3 regions of the Streptomyces sp. TLI_053 genome follow, and region 2 is predicted to be linked to each of the others. Evidence: riboswitches for the same ligand, from Rfam matches in the RefSeq annotation. Region 2 holds a riboswitch; each other region holds the start of a gene.
What was found. Region 2 has a riboswitch for cobalamin ahead of BLU95_RS04000 (ABC transporter substrate-binding protein). Riboswitches for the same ligand answer to the same signal wherever they lie in the genome.
Positions count from the first base shown of each region.

Region 1: it holds a riboswitch for cobalamin, as region 2 does, so the genes downstream of both, BLU95_RS15915 (ribonucleoside-diphosphate reductase subunit alpha) here and BLU95_RS04000 (ABC transporter substrate-binding protein) in region 2, are expected to answer to the same signal.
Region 3: it holds a riboswitch for cobalamin, as region 2 does, so the genes downstream of both, BLU95_RS12015 (cobalamin biosynthesis protein) here and BLU95_RS04000 (ABC transporter substrate-binding protein) in region 2, are expected to answer to the same signal.

Region 1 is NZ_LT629775.1:4,008,374-4,011,574, forward strand. It holds gene BLU95_RS15910 (GH12 family glycosyl hydrolase domain-containing protein) at 1-912, shown strand, start outside; cobalamin riboswitch at 974-1,135, shown strand; gene BLU95_RS15915 (ribonucleoside-diphosphate reductase subunit alpha) at 1,298-3,201, shown strand, end outside.
Region 2 is NZ_LT629775.1:1,084,204-1,087,404, forward strand. It holds gene BLU95_RS03995 (helix-turn-helix domain-containing protein) at 1-715, shown strand, start outside; cobalamin riboswitch at 847-1,050, shown strand; gene BLU95_RS04000 (ABC transporter substrate-binding protein) at 1,245-2,135, shown strand; gene BLU95_RS04005 (FecCD family ABC transporter permease) at 2,132-3,201, shown strand, end outside.
Region 3 is NZ_LT629775.1:3,082,668-3,085,868, reverse strand. It holds gene BLU95_RS12020 (cobyric acid synthase) at 1-800, opposite strand, end outside; gene BLU95_RS12015 (cobalamin biosynthesis protein) at 797-1,768, opposite strand; cobalamin riboswitch at 1,872-2,070, opposite strand; gene BLU95_RS12010 (helix-turn-helix domain-containing protein) at 2,345-3,091, shown strand.

The DNA of each region.
Region 1 (3,201 bases), 2.9 Mb from region 2:
GGCAACCTCACCGACCCGGCCCGCGGCCCCGGCGCCTACCCCCACATCAGCACCCCGCTCGGCGGCGACGGCGTCAGCCCGCTGCCCATCGCCGTCGACGACCTGCGGTACGCCACCAGCACCTGGCGCACCACCCAGGTGGACGGCGGCGTCTGGAACGCCTCCTACGACCTCTGGTACAGCACCACCCGGGGCAGCTGCTCGTTCACCGAGAGCGCCGAGGTGATGATCTGGCTGCGCGGCAACGGCACCTCGCCGTTCGGCAAGCAGTCCGGCGAGCTGCGCAGCGGCGGCCAGGCCTACCGGGTGTACGAGGCGCCGAAGAAGAGCAGCCACACCCTGATCACCTACGAGGCGGCCTCCGCCACCAACGTCGTCACCGACCTCGACCTGCGTGCCTTCACCCGCGACGCGGTCCAGCGCGGCTACGTCCCGGCCGGCTCGTACCTGTGCGCCGTCCAGGCCGGCTTCGAGATCTGGGAGGGCGGCGCGGGCCTCGGCACCGACACGTTCTCGTTCGAGGTCGCCGCGGGCCGTCCCAGCGGCGCGATCACCTCCGCGGTGCCCGGCTACTGCCTGGACAGCCGGGTGGCGGGCGATCCGGCCGCGGTCGGCGCCGCCACCTGCGACGGCTCCCCGGCGCAGAGCTGGACCATGGGCGAGGACGGCTCGGTGAGCCAGGCCGGACGCTGTCTGGAGGACCCCGACATCGGGTTCCCGGTCCTCACCGGCTGCACCCGCAGACCCGACCAGCGGTGGCGGGCCAACGACGCCGGGCAGCTGCTCAACGAGGACTCCGGGAAGTGCCTGGAGAACCCCGCGACGGGCCCCACGGGCACCGGGAACGGCCCCCAGGTGCGGATGAGGCTGTGCGCCGCCAAGCCCGCCCAGGAGTGGCACAGGCCGCTCTGAGGGGCGCCGAAAGCCCCCGCAGCCTATCGCACCCGACCCGCGACACGCAGCGCCGCGACACTACATGTGGTGCTTCGTCGGACGAGCGCCACTAGATGTATGCTCACTCCTGCTGTCGAAGCAGGGGAACCCGGTGTGAATCCGGGACTGCCCCGCAGCGGTGTGCGGCCGCCTCCCCCGGGAGCCCGCGAGTCCGAGTACCTGCCGACAGCGTGCCGGCGCCTCCCCGCAGAGGCCATGCGCACCAGCACCAATTTCCGGGCCTCGCGGGCGGGCCGGGGACGAATCGCGCGCGGCGCCCACGGGCTCGCGCGGCGTACTCCCCTGCCCCGAACGGTCCGGTCCCCGATCCACCTCCGTCGACCGCCGCCAGGAGAGAAGCGCCTTGACCACCGCTGCCTCAGTCGTCCTGCCCGCCCAGGGTTCCAGCTCCGTCCCCGCCGACCCGACGGTCGCCGACCCCGGCGGTTCGCTCCTGCGGCTTCTCACCGACCGCAGCGCCGACCTCCCCCAGGTGGACCCCGGTCACGTCGCCGCCGCCGCGCTCCGCGGCCGCCACGCCGGCTCCGACTTCGCCGAGCTGCGCGGCCTCGCCGTCGACGCCGCCGCGTCGATGATCGCCGAGGACCCGCAGTACTCGAAGCTCGCGGCCCGGCTGCTCGCGCTGGAGATCGTCGACGAGGCGGCGACCCAGGGCGTGGTCTCCTTCTCCACCTCGATCGCCGTCGGCCACGCCGAGGGCCTGATCGGTGACACCACCGCCGCCTTCGTCGCCAAGCACACCGCCACCCTGGACGCGCTGGTCGACACCAAGGGCGACGACCGGTTCGAGTACTTCGGCCTGCGCACCGTCCAGAGCCGCTACCTGCTGCGCCACCCGATCACCCGCAAGGTCGTCGAGACCCCCCAGTACTTCCTGCTCCGTGTCGCCTGTGGCCTGGCGGTCGGCGACACCGAGCAGTCCGTGCGCGAGGTCGCCGAGCTGTACCGCCTGATGAGCCGGCTGGAGTACCTGACCTCCTCGCCGACCCTCTTCAACTCCGGCACCCGGCACCCGCAGATGTCCAGCTGCTACCTGCTGGACTCGCCGCTGGACAACCTGGACTCGATCTACTCCCGCTACGCGCAGATCGCCCGGCTGTCCAAGCACGCCGGCGGCATCGGCCTGTCCTACTCCCGGATCCGCTCCCGCGGCTCGCTGATCCGCGGCACCAACGGCAAGTCCAACGGCATCGTGCCGTTCCTGCGCACCCTCGACTCCTCGGTCGCCGCCGTCAACCAGGGCGGCCGCCGCAAGGGCGCGGCCTGCGTCTACCTGGAGACCTGGCACGCGGACATCGAGGAGTTCCTCGAGCTGCGCGACAACACCGGTGAGGAGGCGCGCCGCACCCACAACCTGAACCTGGCGCACTGGATCCCGGACGAGTTCATGCGCCGGGTGAACGCCAACGCCGACTGGTCGCTGTTCTCCCCCGCCGACGTGCCCGAGCTGGTCGACCTGTGGGGCGCCGAGTTCGACGAGGCGTACCTGAAGGCCGAGCTGGCCGGCAAGGCCGTCCGCACCATCCCCGCGCAGACCCTCTACGCCCGGATGATGCGCACCCTGGCGCAGACCGGCAACGGCTGGATGACCTTCAAGGACGCCTCCAACCGCGCCGCCAACCAGACCGCGCTGCCGGGCCGCACGGTGCACAGCTCCAACCTCTGCACCGAGATCCTCGAGGTCACCGACGACTCCGAGACCGCGGTCTGCAACCTCGGCTCGGTCAACCTCGGCGCCCACGTCGCCGCCGGTGCCACGGCCGCCGACCTGCTGAACGCGATGGACTGGGACCGGCTGGACGCGACCGTCCGCACCGCCGTCACCTTCCTCGACCGCGTGGTGGACATCAACTTCTACCCGACCCCCGAGGCCGGCGCCTCCAACAACCGCTGGCGCCCGGTCGGCCTCGGCGTGATGGGCCTGCAGGACGTCTTCTTCCAGCTGCGGATCGACTTCGACTCCGCCGAGGCGAAGACCCTGTCGACCCTCATCTCCGAGCGCATCATGCTCACCGCCTACGAGCGCTCCGCCGACCTGGCCGAGCAGCTGGGCCGGCACGAGGCGTACGACGAGACCCGCGCCGCCCGCGGCGAGCTGCACATCGACCACTTCCCGACCGCCGCGCCGGAGTGGGCCGACCGCTGGGACGCGCTGCGCGCCCGCATCGCCACCACCGGCCTGCGCAACTCGCTGCTGCTCGCGATCGCGCCGACCGCGACCATCGCGTCCATCGTCGGCGTCTACGA
Region 2 (3,201 bases):
ACTCGAAGGGTCGCGCATCGCCGTGGGCGGGGCGTTCGAGTCGTTCCGCCGCCGGCGGCTCACGGTGCACAACGACAACCTCGTCGAAGTGGTGACCGGCGACGCCGTCGGCCCGCGACTGCGCCAGGCGTGGGCCAGCGCCCGCGAGCAGATCCGTCAGCTCGAATCCCCGCCCTACTTCCCCCAGGGCGAAGCCGTCGAGGACGCGCTGGCGACCCTCGCCCGCGGTGTGACGCAGCGGGTCGTCTACTCGAAGGCGTCACTGGAGATGCCCGGGCGGCTGGAGTCGGCCATCGAACCGTGCGTCGAGGCCGGCGAGCTGGCCCGGGTGGCGCCGACGGTACCGGTCAAGCTGGTGATCATCGATGAGGCGTACGCACTGGTGTCCCTGTCGATCAGGGAGACGGACGTGCACAACACCATGCTGGTGGTGCAGCCGTGCGGCCTGCTCTCCGCACTCCTCGCACTCTTCGAGCAGACCTGGCAGCAGGCGCTCCCCTTCCACGGCCGCGCCACCCGCCCGGCCGGCCTGCTGCCGGCCGACCGCCGCCTGCTCCGCCTCCTCGCCGGCGGTGCGAGCGACGAGGTCATCGCCCGCGAACTGGGCATCAGCCGCCGCACCTTCTTCCGCCGGCTCCAGACCCTGATGGCCCGTCTGGGCGCCGAGAACCGCTTCCAGATGGCCCTCCAGGCGCAGCGCTCCGGCTGGCTGTAGCTCCCGCCCGCCGGCGCACCCGCCCCCACCGGCCGCGGACCGACGGCAGACCGGCCTCGGACCCGCCGCGAGGTCGGACGCGGGTCGGACGCAAGGTCGGACGCGGGTCGACAGCGCCCTGACCAAGCCTGATACCTTTCGATCGCCGTGGTGTTCGGGAAACCGGTCGAAGTCCGGTGCGGCCCTCGCCACTGTTGCCGCGGAGTACCGCGGCCCTCGCTGACCGGCTTCCCCCGCGGTCAGGACCACTGGGCGGCCGGACGAGCCACCCGGGAAGGTCGGCCGCGGCACGTCGATGCGGAAGCCAGGAGACCGGCCACGGCACGACATGTTCCACGAGGGTCTTGGAGAACACGTGCCCAGCGGTCTGCTGCATCCGTTCCGTTCCATATGTTCCGTTCGTCCTACTCTTCCCGCACGCATCGCACGCCCGCCACGTGCCGGGCGAGCGGCCGCCGCCGTCCTGCTCGTCGGCGTGCTCGGAGGGTGCGCCGGCGCCCCCGCTCCCGCCGCGTCCGGCGGCTCGACCGTGAGTGGCGCGCCGGTCGACCTGGACAACTGCGGGACCACCGTGTCGGTCGGTACGCCGCCCGAACGGCTGGTGACGCTCAACCAGGGTGCCACCCAGGTGGCCCTGGCCCTCGGCCTGGAGTCCCGGATGGCCGGTACCGCCTACCTCGACGACGCCGTCCCGGAGAAGTGGAAGGCGGCCTACGACTCCGTCCCGGTGCTCTCCAAGGAGTACCCGACGAAGGAGAAGCTCCTCGCGTCCCGCCCCGACTTCCTGTACGCCTCCTACGCCAGCGCCTTCACCGACAAGGCCGTGGGCTCCCGGGAGGAACTGCGCGGCCAGGGCATCCCGTCGTACGTGTCCCCGTTCGGCTGCTCGGACAAGAGCAAGGTCGCGCCGACGACCTGGCAGGCGATGTGGGGCGAACTGAACGACGTCGCCAAGGTCTTCGGCGTCACGGAGCGGGCCACCGCGATCCAGCGGGGGCAGGAGCAGCAGCTGGCACAGCTCGGGGCGACGGCCGCCGGCAAGGGCCTGAAGGTCCTGTGGTTCGACTCGGACACCAAGACGCCGTTCGTCGGCGCCGGTCACGGCGGGCCCCAGCTGGTGCTCGACGCCGTGGGCGCCGCCAACGTCTTCGGGGACCTGCCCGGCGGCTGGCAGAACGTGAGCTGGGAGAAGGTCGTCGCCGCGGACCCGGACGCCGTCGTGATCGCGGACGCCGACTGGGACACCGCCCAGTCCAAGATCGACTACTTGCAGGGCGACCCGGTGCTGAGCAAGCTCACCGCCGTGCAGCGCAAGGCCTTCGTGGTGGTGCCGTTCTCCGAGTCGACCCCCGGTGTGCTGCTCGCCGACGGCGCCGCCCGGGTGTCCGCGGGACTGAGCCGGCTGCACCAGGGTTCATGAGCACCGCGCCCCACCCCGTCGCGCGGCCCGCCGGCCGGGGCCGCGCGACGGCGGCCCTGACCGTCGGCGCGGCCCTGCTGCTGGCCACCGTGCTGCTCGGCCTGGCCGTGGGCTCGCAGCACGAGCCGGTCCCGACCGTGATCGACGTCGTGATGCGCCGGCTCGGGCTCGGCAGCCCGGACGTGACGCTGCTGGACGACCGGATCGTCTGGCAACTGCGACTCCCCCGGGTGCTGGGAGCGGCTGCCACCGGCGCCGGGCTGGCGGTCTGCGGCGCGGTGCTGCAGACGCTGACCGGGAACGACCTGGCCGATCCCTTCCTGCTCGGGATCTCGGACGGAGCCGCCGCCGGCGCGGTCACCGTGATCGTCCTCGGCGTCGGCGTGACCGGTGCCGTGGGCACCGGCGCGGTGGCGACGGCGGCCTTCGCCGGCGCCCTGCTCGCCGCCACCGCCGTCCTGGCACTGGCCGGCGCCCGCAACCGGTCGCTGCCGACCACCCGGACCGTGCTCGCCGGCATCGCGGTGGGACAGATGTGCGGGGCCTTCACCTCGTTCGTCGTGATGGTCCTCGGGGACCGCAACGCGGCGCGCGGCGTCATGGAGTGGACACTGGGCTCCGTCGCCGGCGTGCGGTGGCCCACCGCCGTCTTCCTGACCGCGGTCGCGCTGATCGGCGTGACGGTCCTGACCTCCTCGGCCCGCGACCTGGACGCCTTCGCCTTCGGCGAGACCTCCGCCCGCTCCCTCGGCGTCCACGTGGAACGCACCCGCTGGCTCCTCGTCGCCACCGCCGCCCTGGTGACCGCGTGCCTGGTCGCCAACACCGGCGTCATCGGCTTCCTCGGCCTGGTCGTACCGCACGTGGTCCGTCTCGCCTGCGGACCGCGCCACGCGCTGCTGCTGCCCGTGTCGGCGCTGGTGGGCGCGTCCCTCCTGGTGGGCAGCGACATCGTGGCGCGCTCGATCCTCCCCGATCGGGAGATCCCCGTCGGCGTCGTCACGGCCGGGCTCGGAGCGCCCTTCTTCGCCTGGCTGCTGTGGCGCCAGGGGCGGGCCGACGGGAG
Region 3 (3,201 bases), 2.0 Mb from region 2:
CGGGGGAAGCGCAGCACCGCCACCCGCAGCACGTCGGCGCCCAGCGGGCCGCGCGCGGCGGTCCGGTCGACGACGGTGGACAGGTCGAGCGAGTCCTCCGCGTCCAGCCAGAGGTCCGGCAGCATCGGCAGGGTGCCGAGCACCGGACGCCCGGTCAGCTCCCGCAGCATCTCCAGCCCGGGGGCCAGCAGCCGTGCGTCGCCGCGGAACTTGTTGACGAACCAGCCGGCCACGTGCCGCTGGTCCTCCGCCGACAGCAGCGCCAGCGTCCCGTACATGGCCGCGAACACGCCGCCGCGGTCGATGTCCCCGACCACGACGACCGGCAGGCCGGCCGCGGTGGCCAGGCCCATGTTGGCGATGTCCCGGTCCCGCAGGTTGATCTCGGTGGGCGAGCCGGCGCCCTCGCAGACCACCACGTCGAAGCGGCGGCGCAGGTCGGCCAGGCACTCCAGGGCGCGTTCCAGCAGCAGCGGCTTGCGTTCGCGGTAGTCCAGCGCGCCGACCTCGGCGACCGGGCGGCCCAGCAGCACCACCTGGCTGCGGCCGTTCGCGCCGGGCTTGAGCAGCACCGGGTTCATCGCCGCCTCCGGCTCGACCCGGGCGGCCTGCGCCTGCATCACCTGGGCGCGGCCGATCTCGGCTCCGTCGGCGGTGACGAAGGAGTTCAGCGACATGTTCTGCGCCTTGAACGGCGCGACCGAGACCCCCTGCCGCGCCAGCCAGCGGCAGATGCCCGCCGTGACCACGCTCTTGCCGGCGTCCGAGGTCGTCCCGGCGACCAGCAGTGCCTTGCTCATGCCCGGTACCTCCGCTTCCTGATCAGCGCCGCCCGCAGCAGCAGGTGCCCGGCGACGGTCGTACCCAGGGCCAGCGCGCCCACCCGCCGGGAGAGCACGCAGGCCCGCTCGATGTCGTCCACCCCGACCGGGCGCAGCCCCTCACCGAGCACCGGCCGGTGCTCCGTGCGATCGCCGTACCGGAGCGTCCCGCCGAGGCGGACGCCGACCGCGCCGGCGAAGGCCGACTCGGCCTGGCCGGCGTTGGGGCTGGGGTGCGCGGAGCCGTCCCGCCGCCAGATCCGCCAGGCGGTGCCCGGTTCGGGGGCGGCGGCCACCGTCAGCAGCGCGGTCAGCCGGGCGCCCGGCCAGCCCGCCACGTCGTCCAGCCGGGCCGAGGCCCAGCCGAACCGGGCGTAGCGCGGCGAGCGGTGACCGACCATCGCGTCCAGGGTGTTCACGGCGCGGAACGCCAGCAGCCCCGGGGTACCGGCCAGGCCGCCCCAGACCAGGGCGTTCACCACGGCGTCGGCGGTGTTCTCGGCCACCGACTCGACCACCGCGCGGGCGATCTGCTGCTCGTCCAGGGCGCTCGGGTCGCGTCCGCACAGGTGCGGCAGCCGTTCCCGGGCCGCCGTCAGGTCACCGGCCGTCAGCGCGCGGCCGACGGTGCGGGCCTCCCGGGTCAGCGAGGTGCCGCCGAGCACCGTCCAGGTCGCGGCGGCGGCGAGCGCGGCCCGGCCGAGCGGCCGTCGGGCCAGCAGCCGGTCGGCGGCCACCGCGCCGGCCGCGACGGCGCCCACGCACAGCGCGGTGTAGGCGGTGCCGGCCGCGCGGTCGTCGCGCCACAGCAGCCGCTCCAGCCGACCGGCCGCGCTGCCGAAGCCGGCCACCGGGTGGCCGCGGCGCGGATCGCCGAACCGGGCGTCGGCCAGGTACCCGGCGACGGCGCCCGCGCCGAACGCGGCGGCCCGGGTCAGCGGGCGCAAGGGAGGGCGGGTGGCGCGGTCGGCGGAGTGCTCGGGGGGAGGTCCCGGCCCGGCGGGGCAGCCTGCATCGCGTGCGTGTCCTCACTCAGGGTCCGCGCCCTGGATCGACGTACCGGGGGCGAGAGTCTCCTGGCTCCCGGGTCGGACGCGCTCCCGGGCCTTCCGGCGGCCGCTGACGGCCCTCCGTGGCTGAACTCCGGTCGTGCTCCCCGGTGACAGTGGCGGGACCGCGCCGGACTCGCACCGGCTTCCTCTGCTTGCCTCCGTAATGGCTGAAGGATCCCATCACGGGCCCGAAGGGGGAGTCAACCGAGGTCGCGGAGGGGTTGGTCACACGCCGGGGCCCTCCCGGCGGCCGCCCCGGCACCCGCTCGGCACCTGCCCCGTGCCCGCCCCGGCACCCGTCCGCCGCCCGCCCCGGCGGCCCGCCGTGCCCCGTCGCTACCTCCGAGGCCGCCCGCCGCCGGACCGCGCCCCGCTGTGCGATCCTCCACCCCCGCCGGGCGGCGCGCCCGCCCCGCTTCGTGCGTTCGTCGGCTGGGGCACCACCCGGCGCCGCGCCTACCGTCGGGACCCATGCGACCCCAGCGCCCCCACCTCTTCGCACGTCCGGCCCGGTCCGCCCCGCCCGCCCCGCCGCCCCCGGTGCCGTTCTCGCCCGCCGCCGTCCGCGCCCACCGCGCCGCCCTCGGCCTGACGCCCGAGCAGGTCGCCGAGGGGATGGCCGCGCACGGCGTCCGGCTGCTCCCGGCCCACGTCCTCGGCTGGGAGAACGGCGGTCCGCCCCCCGGCGAGGAGGAGTTCCTCGCCCTGGCCCGGGCGCTGTGGTGCCCGCCCGAGCAGCTGATGGGTGTCCGCCCGGCGAGCCTGCGGGACTTCCGGCTCGCCCGCGAACTGAGCCAGGACGGCGCGGCCCGCCGGATCGGCGTCCCGGCCGGGGAGTACCGGCGGGCCGAGGTCACCGGCCAGTGGGACGGCGACGCCGAGCCGACGGCCGCGCTCGCGCACGTGCTGGGCCTGACCCTGCGGGAGCTGGTCGCGGCCACCGGCCGCCGGGAGGAGCTGGACCGGCGGCTGCGGCGCTGCGTGGACGGCCGCTGGCAGGCGCAGGTCGGCGCGATCGTCCGGATCGTGCCGGTGGACCGGGCGGACCTCGAGGCCGTCCTGCCCGTGCTCCAGGACGAGCGGCAGGTGCCCGCGCACTGGGGGTCCGGCGGCTGGGGGCCCGCCGAGGGGGCGGCCGCGCCGTCCGCGGCCGGGGGCCCGCCGGTCGAGCACTTCTGGGAGCTGCTGGCCCGACGGGAGCCCGCGATCCCCGTGTGATCCGGCGTTCGTTCTGGCACTCTCGTTCTGACGATCCCGGTGCGGCCCTCCCCGCGCGGCAACCCGTACGGCCGTGTCCTGCTGGCCCGGCCGGGTCGCGGCCAGTGGAC